2 regions of the Diplocloster hominis genome follow, and region 2 is predicted to be linked to the other one. Evidence: predicted binding sites of a transcription regulator. Region 2 holds the regulator's gene; the other holds the start of a gene.
What was found. Region 2 encodes Rex, which represses fermentation and respiration genes when NADH is low (regulators of the CRP and FNR family bind a similar motif). Its sites were predicted from a motif close to ATTGTTAANTANTTAACAAT; they were not measured.
Positions count from the first base shown of each region.

Region 1 (5,422 bases), on a different contig from region 2:
TACGGCAGAAGATTGCCTGTATGGCTATCGCTGTTACCGGAATCGTATCCCGGGATAAAAAAGTATATGCATCCTATTATCAGTGGTACAACATTCCGATCCTGGATGAGCTGGAACGCCGGTATGAATTCCCGATCTACTGTGACAATATCACCAGATACAAGGCGAGGCAGGAGATCCGTATGATCGGCCAGGACATGATGAACGTGATCTATCTCTATGTGGGCATTGGCGTGGGCTGCGTGCAGTTCTTCGGAGGAAAAATCGTGGAAGGGATCAATGGGGCGGGGGGCGAGATCGGACATGTCTGCCTGGACCCCTACGCACAGATCTGCCACTGCGGCAACCGGGGATGCGTGGAACGACTCTGCGGTGAGAATTACGTGCTGGAAGATGCGGAAAAGTTTTTGGAAGGCCAGGATGGATGCAAGATCTTGAAATATCTGGTGAATGATATGAAGATGCCCCTGACGATAGAGACACTGATAAAAGCGGAGGAACTGGGAAGCGCGAAAGTCCACGGCCTGTTCATGAGAACGGCGCTCTATATCGGGAAGACGCTGGCGTTCCTGTATAATGTGATGGACCCTGACTGTGTGATTCTGGCAGGAGAACTGCTGGAGCTGTCGGATTTTGTGTATGAGATGGCGGTCCAGGAGATGAAAACGGCGATCGTGAACGCGGACGCCAGAGTGATCCACATCGAGCGCGCGAAAACCCGCCAGGCGGATCTGGTCGGCGCCATGTGCCACTATGCGGTCGAGTATTATATCAAGAATCTGGATTTTACACTGCCCGTTACGGGGGATAAGAATGGTGAGTAAGAGTCGGGCCTGACGGAGCCGTCAGGCCCTGCACGGATTCTGCGAGGTTGTCAATTAATGTCGATCAGGCGGCCGAGGGCGGCGGATTTGTAGACGGATTCTGCTACCTGGGCCATGTGCAGGCCTTGTTCGGCGGAAGTTATCGGCGGGGCGTTGGAGAGTATGGATTGGGAGAAGCTTTCTGCTTCTTTTTCGTACAGGTCTTTGCCTGCTCCGGTGTAGAGGATCGGGTCGACGGTGGTCAGGGACTGCTGGGCGGTATAGGAGAGATCCTGGTCGATCCTGCGGTAACTTAGGGTACCGGCTTCGTTCTGGCCGATGGTGTGTTCGGCGATCAGACTGCCTTTGGTGCCGTAGAATTCCAGGAAGCAGCTGGTTACGTGCTCGGGGACATTGAAGTATACATCGACGTAGCCGGTTGCTTTGTTTTTGAATTTTACCATCACATTGGCACAGTCTTCCACTTCGTATTGAAAGGTCGTGGTGCCGGCCAGGGCGGATACCTGGGTGATCGCGGAGCCGCCCAGGTACTCCAACAGATCCAGGCAGTGAAGTCCCATGTCCATGAAGGCGCCTCCTCCGCTTAATGACCGGTTCAGTCTCCAGGCATTTGGCTGATCGGGGTACCAGCAGCTAAGCTGCGCCCTGCAGGAGACGATCTGGCCGATTCCGCCATTTTGCAGGATTTCCCTCATTTTTTGGTGCAGGTTGTGGAAACGCATGTGGAAACCTACGAGTAATTTGACTTCGGCAGCCCGGCATGCGGATACGATGGTAGCGCATTCCGCGCTTGTGAGGGCCATGGGCTTTTCAGAGAGGATGTGTTTTCCGGCTTTTGCGGCTTTTAGGATCTGTTCGGTGTGAAAGCCTACTGGGGACGCCACATATACGGCATCCACCGAAGGGTCCTGCAGCAATTCTTCTACGGTGAGACAGCCATGCGGGATTTGAAAGTCCTCGCAGGTCTTTTGAACGATACCAGGGTCCGGCGCCATGGCGGCCACGACCTCTGAGTGCCCGGATTTTAACATACCGGGTATCATTCTGCGGTCGGCGATTCCGCCGGCACCGATGATTCCATAACGTACTTTATCCATAAGTTTCTCCTTTCCTGATTTCATCTCTTTTTCTTTTTCCTCAAAACAAATCTTATTTCTGAATCTTAACCTTATCTCTGAATTATAATCTTATCTCTGAATCATAATCTTATCTCTGAACCGGCGGAAGCAGGGTAGGCTGGATTCTGGGCCAGGTCAGACATTGGCGGAAACCCTCTGCGAACCCGCAGTTGGACTGGAGGCCCCTGTATTTGGAACAGGTCCTGACAAAATCCAGGAAATCGATATGGTCGTGATCCGCCATCCAGCGGATCTGGGATTGGTGGCAGTTTAAAGCCTCCAGCTTCCGGTCGATGGTATCGGTGATATCCACATACATGGTAGGGATGAAATTGATTCCTGCCAGGGTATCCATATAGTAAATCGGCACGATATCTCCGTATGTATGGTCGTCCTGTGCGTAATGGACGATGCTGGAGGAAAAGCTGGTGTCAAAGGCCAGCGTGCCGGCCTCCCGGTGGTCCTGCATGTAGTCCTGCGGGTCGTGGGCGATGATGAAGTCGGGCTTCGCGTAACGGATGATCCGGGTCAGTTCTTTGCGCACCTCATCCTGATGGTAGTTCGGGTACAGATCCGGAACATCCAGACTGATCACTTCTTTTGCTCCGAGGATTTTTCCGGCGTCCTCGGCTTCTTTTGTGCGGATCCGGTTCAGCTCGTCCGGCATGATCTCGGCATGCCCCATGTTCCCGTTAGCGACATGACACATGATTACGGTATGTCCTTTGGCGGCATAAGCGGCCAGCGTGCCTCCGCACCCGATCTCCAGATCATCGGGATGGCATCCGATTGCTAAAATGTTCATTTGCATATCCTCCTCTGATTATTTTATTAATATGAAAAATATAATTTAATAATTAAATAATATCATCGGGTATAAAAATATACAATATTAAAATATTCACAAAAATGTTTATAAAAACATATAATTAATACTAAAAATAGAAATAATATACAAAAAACAAGTGATAAAATAGCGAAATTTTTATTTAATAGGGAAAAATTAATTAAATAATTAAAATAATGTTGACGTTAAATTATCACATCACTATAATTAAAATCAATAAAAAAATAATTCCATTGTCTGTTTCAGACGGAAAGGAGCACAAGTTATGGCAGGGAAAGAGCGAATGTCGATTCCCCATGAGGAGTACGGCCAACGGGTCAGAAAGATCCAGGAGGCGATGGCGAAAGAGGATCTGGATGTCCTGATTATGCACAGCTGCGAATGTGAATCGGCGAATATCCGCTATCTGGCAAGTATCTGGACAGTATTTGATTTTATCGGAGGGATCATTCCGCGGGAGGGGGATGCGATCCTGCTGACCGGAGGTCCGGAGTCCTATGACCTGGTCCGGCAGATGTCCCATGTAAAAGATGTGCGGGTCCATCCGCTGTATGTGGAAACCAGCGCGCCGGAATGGGATAAGCCCACGAACGCTTATGATTACACGATGATTTTTGATGAAATCAGACAAAGGTTCCCGATCCGCAGGATCGGTATCGCCAATACGAACACCATACCAAACGCGATCATGGATGATATCCGAAAGGCAGCACCGGATGCCTCCTGCGTCAATGCGGATGACCTGGTGATGAAGGTGCGCTGGAAAAAGAGCGCAAACGAAATAAGGCTGTTGAGGGAAGCTTACCGGATCACGGATGAAGCGGTGAGAAATACACTGCCGCTCGTAAAGCCCGGTGTCCGCGAGTGGGAGATCGAGGCCCGCTGGAGAGCAAATGCCTATGAGATGGGAGCGGAGGGAGTGGGATATCCGATCTGGGTGACGTCCGGACCCACCACCTTCCAGAGCCTGTGCCGTTCTACAGAACGCATCATCGGGAACAATGAGATGGTCCAGCTGACCCTAGGAGCCAAATATGTCGGCTACTGCGGGAACCTTTGCCGTCCGGTGGTCATCGGGGATCTCCCTAAGAAGCATAAAAATATGATCCGTGTGGCCTCTGAATGCCTGGTCAACACATGTGAGACGATGGGGCCGGGTGTGGCGTTCGCCGAGGTGTATGACAAGTTCCAGGCACAGCTGAAACGGGAAGGATTCGACGGACTGAACCTGTATGGGCCTGCACACGGAACCGGTATGCAGGAGTGCGAAGGGCCATGGGTCGATAACCGCAGCGGGCTGGTCCTGGAACCGGACATGGCCTTCAATATTGATATCTGGATCGCGGATGAGCAGTACGGAGTCAGATTCGAGGACGGAATCGTCATCACGGAAACCGGCGTGGAGAAATTTACCACTTTCCAGCCGGAAGCAATCTATCTATAAAAAACTGGAGCAGACAATAAAATGGACATAAAAGATCAGGTAATCAAATATACGCAGGATTTGGTAAATATTCCGACCGAAAACAAACCGCCTGTGGGATACGAAAAACAAGGTCAGGAATACATAAAAAAAGAGCTGAGCAATCTGGGGCTGGAAGTGATGGAGATCGGCCCTTACGATGTGCCGGGATTTCAACAACACCCCGCATTCGACCACGACCGGGATTTTACGGACCGCAGGGATGTCATCGGTATCTGGAGAGGCAGCGGAGGCGGCAGATCCGTCCTCCTGACCGGCCACATGGATGTGGCCCCGAAGGAACCCATGTGCTGGAGCGTGTGCGATCCCTATAAGAGCGTGGTCAAAGACAACCGGGTATACGGGCGCGGCAGCGCGGATATGAAGGGCGGTCTGGCGTGTGCCCTGACCGCGGTCAGGTCTTTGAAGGAGAGTGGCTTCAAGCCCAAAGGAGACATTATCTTCGAGACGGTGGTGGATGAAGAATACTCCGGGTCAAGCGGGACACTGGCGGCCAGGATATCCGGGATCAACGCCGACTTCGGGATCATCCTGGAACCCACGGGACTTACGATTTGTCCCGGATGTGTGGGAAGCTTGGTTTACCGCCTGACCATACAGGGGAATGCGGGAATGCCGTATACAGGTGAGGCGATCTCCAGCCCTGTATTTGAGATGATGGAGCTTTTGCAGGTACTCAAAGAGTATGATGCCACCCGGATGAAGCTGTTAAAGAAACCAAAACTGTGGGAAAAGACCGTACAGGATCCGCAGCTGGTCATGATGAAGTTAAAGGCCGGAGAGGTGGAGCATAGCGGACAGCTGGCGGCGCCGATTGATGCCTGGACGGAATTTGTCATCCAGACCTATCCCAATGAGACGGAGGAGGAAGCGGTCTCCTATTTCCTGGATTATATTCAGGAGCACTATGCCCATATGGATCACCTGAAGATCGAGGCCATGTATCATTACTGCAAGGCCGCCCAATCGGACCTGGAGGCTCCCGGTATCGGGGTCCTTCAAAAGTCAGCAGGGAAATTTATCGATGATCCTGTTACCTGCGGAGCGATGTTCTCCTGTGATCTGTATGTGCTGAATGAGTACGGCCGCATGCCCGGCGTCGTGTTCGGGCCGGTGGGGGAACGGCTGCACGGCCCGGATGAATGGGTGG
Region 1 is NZ_JAWDIY010000004.1:272,391-277,812, reverse strand. It holds gene ABC831_RS05960 (ROK family transcriptional regulator) at 1-824, shown strand, start outside; gene ABC831_RS05955 (Gfo/Idh/MocA family protein) at 875-1,921, opposite strand; gene ABC831_RS05950 (PIG-L deacetylase family protein) at 2,031-2,747, opposite strand; gene ABC831_RS05945 (M24 family metallopeptidase) at 3,055-4,233, shown strand; gene ABC831_RS05940 (M20 family metallopeptidase) at 4,255-5,422, shown strand, end outside.
Region 1: ABC831_RS05950 (PIG-L deacetylase family protein) is a predicted target of Rex. The motif match lies at 2,831-2,850, and genes of this name have one in related genera.

Region 2 (5,422 bases):
AGGCATAGCAGCGATCTGCTTTATTTTCTCAATGCTCTCTTTTGTATCCGGGAAACCGATGCGGCTCATCCCCGTATCCACTTTCACATGAATCTTCATCGGCTCATTGGATTTTACCGCTTCCTCCGACAACTGTGCTGCCGTGTCCATACGGAACACTGTCGGCCGAATCCCCTGGTCCAGAAGCACCTGATAATGTTCGGGAAACACATAGCCCAGAATCAGAATCGGCTTGGTAATATCGTGATTTCTCAGTATCAGGGCTTCCTCCGCGGTAGCCACCGCGAATCCCCACACATAGTCATATCCTTCCACCAGGCGGGCGATCGGTACCGCGCCATGACCATAACCATCCGTTTTCACAACGGCAATCACAGACGTACCCGGCGATAAATTTCTGTGCATCTGTTCCATATTATATGCAACTGCATCCAAGTTCACTTCTGCAAACACCCTGCTGTAAGTTTTCATGCTTTCCTCCAGTGCCGCATTATCTGCGGCTTAATTCAGGTATGGTGTATCCATTTCCTCCAGTGCCGCATGATCTGCGGCTAAAATTCAGGTATGGTGTATCCGTTTCCTCCAGTGCCGCATTTACTGCGGTTTTAATATTTCCGAAATGCTATCCACCAGGTCATGTGCCATCAGACTGTACATTCCGCACTTTTTTGCCGCGGCATCTCCAGCCAATCCATGCAGAAACACTCCAAAAGCTGCCGCCTCCTCCACCTGCATATGCTGGGCAATCAGTCCCGCAATCACCCCAGTCAGAACGTCCCCTGATCCGCCGGTGGCCATTCCGTTATTACCGGTCCGGTTGATATAGAGCCTCTGATCCGGTGCGGCCACAACCGTTCTGGCATCTTTCAGAACACAGGTCAACCCATTCTCCCCCGCAAACTCTCCGGCGGTATTCAATAGATCTGATGAGATATCCGATATCTCTTTACCCGTCAGCCGGCTCATCTCTCCCAGATGAGGCGTTATGATGACCTGCTGCTTATGGTTCTTAAGCCATTCCGGATGCCCGGCCAGCAGGTTCAGACCATCCGCATCAATAATCAGGGGTATCTGCGCATTTTTCATTATATATTCCAAAACCCGCAGCGCGGTAAAGCTTCTTCCAAGGCCGGGTCCCACTACGGCCACATCGGCCCATCTGAGGCTTTCCTTCAATGCTTCCAGGGAAGCTTCCTCTTCCCTATAAGTAGTCAGCACCGCTTCCGGAATCAGATTCTGCAGAATATGGCGGTTTGTCTCACCGGTATAGATCCGTACCAGTCCGGCCCCCGTCCGATACGCAGCCTTTGCTGAGAAATAAGCCGCTCCGGCCATGTTGACCGATCCGCCCACCAGAAGAACCTTTCCAAAAGAACCCTTATTCGAATACGCCGGCCGCATCGGCAGACGCTTAAGATCTTCTTTCCCATACGTATACACACGGGGAGGCTTCTCCAGTCCCCGGCAGTTAATTCCGATATCCTGCACCGTTACTCTGCCTGCATATCCGGCTCCCGGATACAGCAGCAGGCCTATCTTCTCATATGCAAACGTCACCGTGGCATCCGCTTTTACCGCAGCGCCCATCACACGGCCGTTATCCGCGTTAATGCCGGAGGGCACATCCACGGACAGAACAAAGGCTCCTGACTCATTCACCTGCCGGATACACTGCGCATAATCACCTGTCACCTCTCTGGTAAGTCCGATGCCGAAAATAGCATCCACTATCATAGTATATTCCGACAAAGGCATTTTGCTTACCGGTTCCAGCCCAATTGCACGTAAAATTCCCAACTGTGCAGCCGCCTGGGCAGAACACCTCTCCTCCTGACCCGTCAGATACACATCCACCGGTATTCCCTTTTCATGGAGGAGTCTGGCCACTGCCATGCCGTCTCCCCCGTTATTCCCTGTACCGCACACCACCAGGACCCGCTTAAGATCACAGCCGCAGGACAAGGCCTCCCGAACTACAGCTAGAGCTGCCCTTTCCATCAGTACCATGGAGGGCAGCCCTACTTTTTCAATCGTATAGTTGTCACAGCATTTCATTTCCTGAGAGTTCAATAAATACTTCAATTATTTCTTCCCCTTTATCTCCTGCTTATGCTCTTCCTCATATCTGGTCAGATTATAAGACAGACGCATAATGCTCTCGGAGAGATGTACATTCTCCACCATCACACCTTCCGGAACATTCAGATCCGTATGTGCAAAATTCCAGATCGCGCGGACGCCGTAAGAAATCAGCCGGTCGGCCACTTCCGTAGCGCTCGTCTTTGGAAGCGTCAGCGTCGCTATCTGAATGTCATTCTCCTTAATAAACTCTTCCATCTGTTCCATGGGCATAATTGGAATCCCCCGGACTGTCCTGCCGGACAGCTTCGGATTAATATCAAAGATCCCTTTTACAATAAATCCCCGTTTTTCAAATGCCGGATAATTAGCCAACGCCTGACCCAGATTTCCTCCGCCGATAATGATGACATTATGTTTCTTATCCAGTCCCAGCAGGCGTCCGATCTCATCGTATAAATATTTAACATTATAACCATATCCCTGCTGGCCAAACCCACCGAAATTATTCAAATCCTGGCGTATCTGCGACGCCGTCACCCTCATCCGTTCGCTCAGTTCATTGGAAGAAATCCGCTCTACGCCGCTTTCCATCAATTCTCCCAGATAACGATAATATCTTGGCAGCCTGCGAATAACCGCCTTTGAAATTTCCTTCTCTTCCACGGTACTTCCTCCTAGCTCATATCATGCTTCCATTATATAATATCTGCCAAATTATTGTCAAACCTTATTGGGGAAAGTTGGGAATTGGTTGGCGGCGCCAAATATAAGAAACTATTGAATGGAACCGGCCGTCAGGTTATAATGGTTTCAACTGTATGTGCGGAATACAGAGTTTGGACGAAAGGACTGGGTAGGTATGATATTAGCTTGCCAGAGTATACATAAGGCTTTTGGAGAGGAAACGATTCTTTCAGATATTTCTTTTCATATAGAAGAAAAAGAAAAAGCGGCGATCGTGGGAAATAATGGGGTCGGGAAATCCACGCTGCTTAAAATTATCGTAGGGGAGCTGACGGCGGATTCCGGGGAAGTGGTGATGGCGAAGGGAAAAACCCTTGGGTATCTGGCACAGCATCAGGAGCTGATCAGCGGGCGCAGCATTTATGAGGAATTGTTGTCGGTGAAACAAGATATCCTGGATATGGAACAGCGGATCCGGCAGATTGAGATCGATATGAAATCAGTGGAGGGGGATGCGCTGGAGGAGTTGATGGGGACTTATACCAGGCTGACCCATGAGTTTGAGTTGAAAAACGGGTATGCTTATAAAAGTGAGATCACAGGGGTTTTAAAAGGGCTCGGGTTCGGGGAGGAGGACTTTGATAAAGAGGTGGACACGCTCTCGGGCGGCCAGAAGACCCGGGTGTCTTTAGGAAGGCTTCTGCTGTCCAACCCGGATATCCTGCTGCTGGATGAGCCGACAAACCATTTGGATATGCAGTCGATCACCTGGCTTGAGACTTATCTGAAAGGGTATCCGGGGGCCGTGATTCTGGTAGCCCATGACCGGTATTTTCTGAACAGGATCGTGACGAAGGTGGTTGAACTGGAACGGACGAAAGCGACGGTCTATCAGGGAAATTATACGGATTTTGCCCGGAAGAAGGCGATGCTGCGGGACGCGCTGGTGAAACAGTATCTGAATCAGCAGCGGGAACGCAAGCACCAGGAAGATGTGATCGCGAAGCTGCGTTCTTTTAATCGGGAGAAATCCATCCGCAGAGCGGAAAGCAGGGAGAAGCTTCTGAATAAGATGGAGGTGCTGGAAAAACCGGCGGAGGATACCGCCCAGATGAGGATACATCTGGAGCCCAGGATTACCAGCGGGAATGACGTGCTGTCGGTGGAGAATCTTTCGAAGTCGTTCCCTCCTCTTGAGTTATTCCGTGGGATTCACTTTGATATCAAGCGGGGAGAACGGGTCGCGCTTATTGGAAATAATGGCACAGGAAAGACTACGATTCTAAAGATTATTAACGGTCTGCTTCCAGCGGACGAAGGGGATATTATTCTGGGGACGAATGTGCAGATCGGTTATTATGATCAGGAACATCATGTTCTGCATATGGAGAAGACTCTGTTCGAGGAATTGTCGGATACCTATCCGGATTTGAATAATACCCAGATCCGGAATGTGCTGGCGGCATTTTTATTTACCGGAGATGATGTATTCAAGAGGATCGGGGATCTGAGCGGCGGGGAGCGGGGCCGGGTGTCCCTGGCTAAGCTGATGCTCTCCGAGGCCAATTTTCTGATTCTGGATGAGCCCACCAACCATTTGGATATCGCTTCCAAGGAAATTCTGGAAAACGCTTTGAAGCAGTATACCGGCACGGTGTTTTATGTTTCTCACGACCGGTATTTTATCAATGAGACGGCTACCCGGATTCTGGATTTGACCGGCCAGACTCTGGTCAATTATATTGGTAACTATGATTATTATCTATCGAAACGGGATGAGTTAACACAGATCTATGCAGGCACAACCGATATGGAGGATGACGGATATTCGGTATCAGAAAACAAACTTACCTGGCAGCAGCAGAAAGAGGAACAGGCCAGAATCCGGAAACGCGAAAATGATCTGCGCAGAATAGAAGAGCAGATCACAGAGCTGGAAACCAGGGACGCACAGATTGACCGGCTGCTGACTTTGGAGGAGATCTATACGGATGTGGAACAATGTATCTTATTAAATAAGGAAAAAACCGATATCTCAGGGCAATTGGAAAAACTAATGATAAGCTGGGAGGAGTTAGCCGAATAGCTGAAAAAATAATTGATCAAAGCTTGATGCCTACCTGATTGTTTCATCGCTAATTGTAAGTTTTTGTCATCCAACTGATCACTCATTGACATTTTAATACAATTTATATAACATTTTTTGTGAAGACAAAAGGAATATCTTTCTAGTGATACATGGGAGGAATATCAAGTGGTATTGACAGAACGATATTGCCAAATACTGGAGTATATTCAGGAAAAAAAGGCTGTAACGGTGCAGCAGCTTTGTAAGGAATTATATGCCAGTCCGGCAACAATCAGACGGGATTTAACTACATTAGAAAAATACCATTTGATACATCGAGTGCATGGTGGGGCTATTCTATATGAAAGTGGTAATACAGAACCCGCCTCATCTATTCGCCAGACCAAGAATATCACAGTCAAGAAAAGAATCGGTGATTTGGCCAGCGTGTTAGTGAAAGATTACAGCACGGTTTTTCTGGATTGCAGTACGACGGTTTACTACGCGGCTATGAGTCTGACACAGATGCAGAAGCTTACGGTGGTTACGAATGGTTTGAGCTGTGCGCAGTTTTTGTCTCAACAGACA
Region 2 is NZ_JAWDIY010000047.1:8,830-14,251, reverse strand. It holds gene alr (alanine racemase) at 1-471, opposite strand, end outside; gene ABC831_RS24145 (NAD(P)H-hydrate dehydratase) at 595-2,082, opposite strand; gene ABC831_RS24140 (redox-sensing transcriptional repressor Rex) at 2,083-2,745, opposite strand; gene ABC831_RS24135 (ABC-F family ATP-binding cassette domain-containing protein) at 2,942-4,852, shown strand; partial or broken gene ABC831_RS26600 (DeoR family transcriptional regulator) at 4,991-5,188, shown strand; gene ABC831_RS24130 (DeoR/GlpR family DNA-binding transcription regulator) at 5,174-5,422, shown strand, end outside.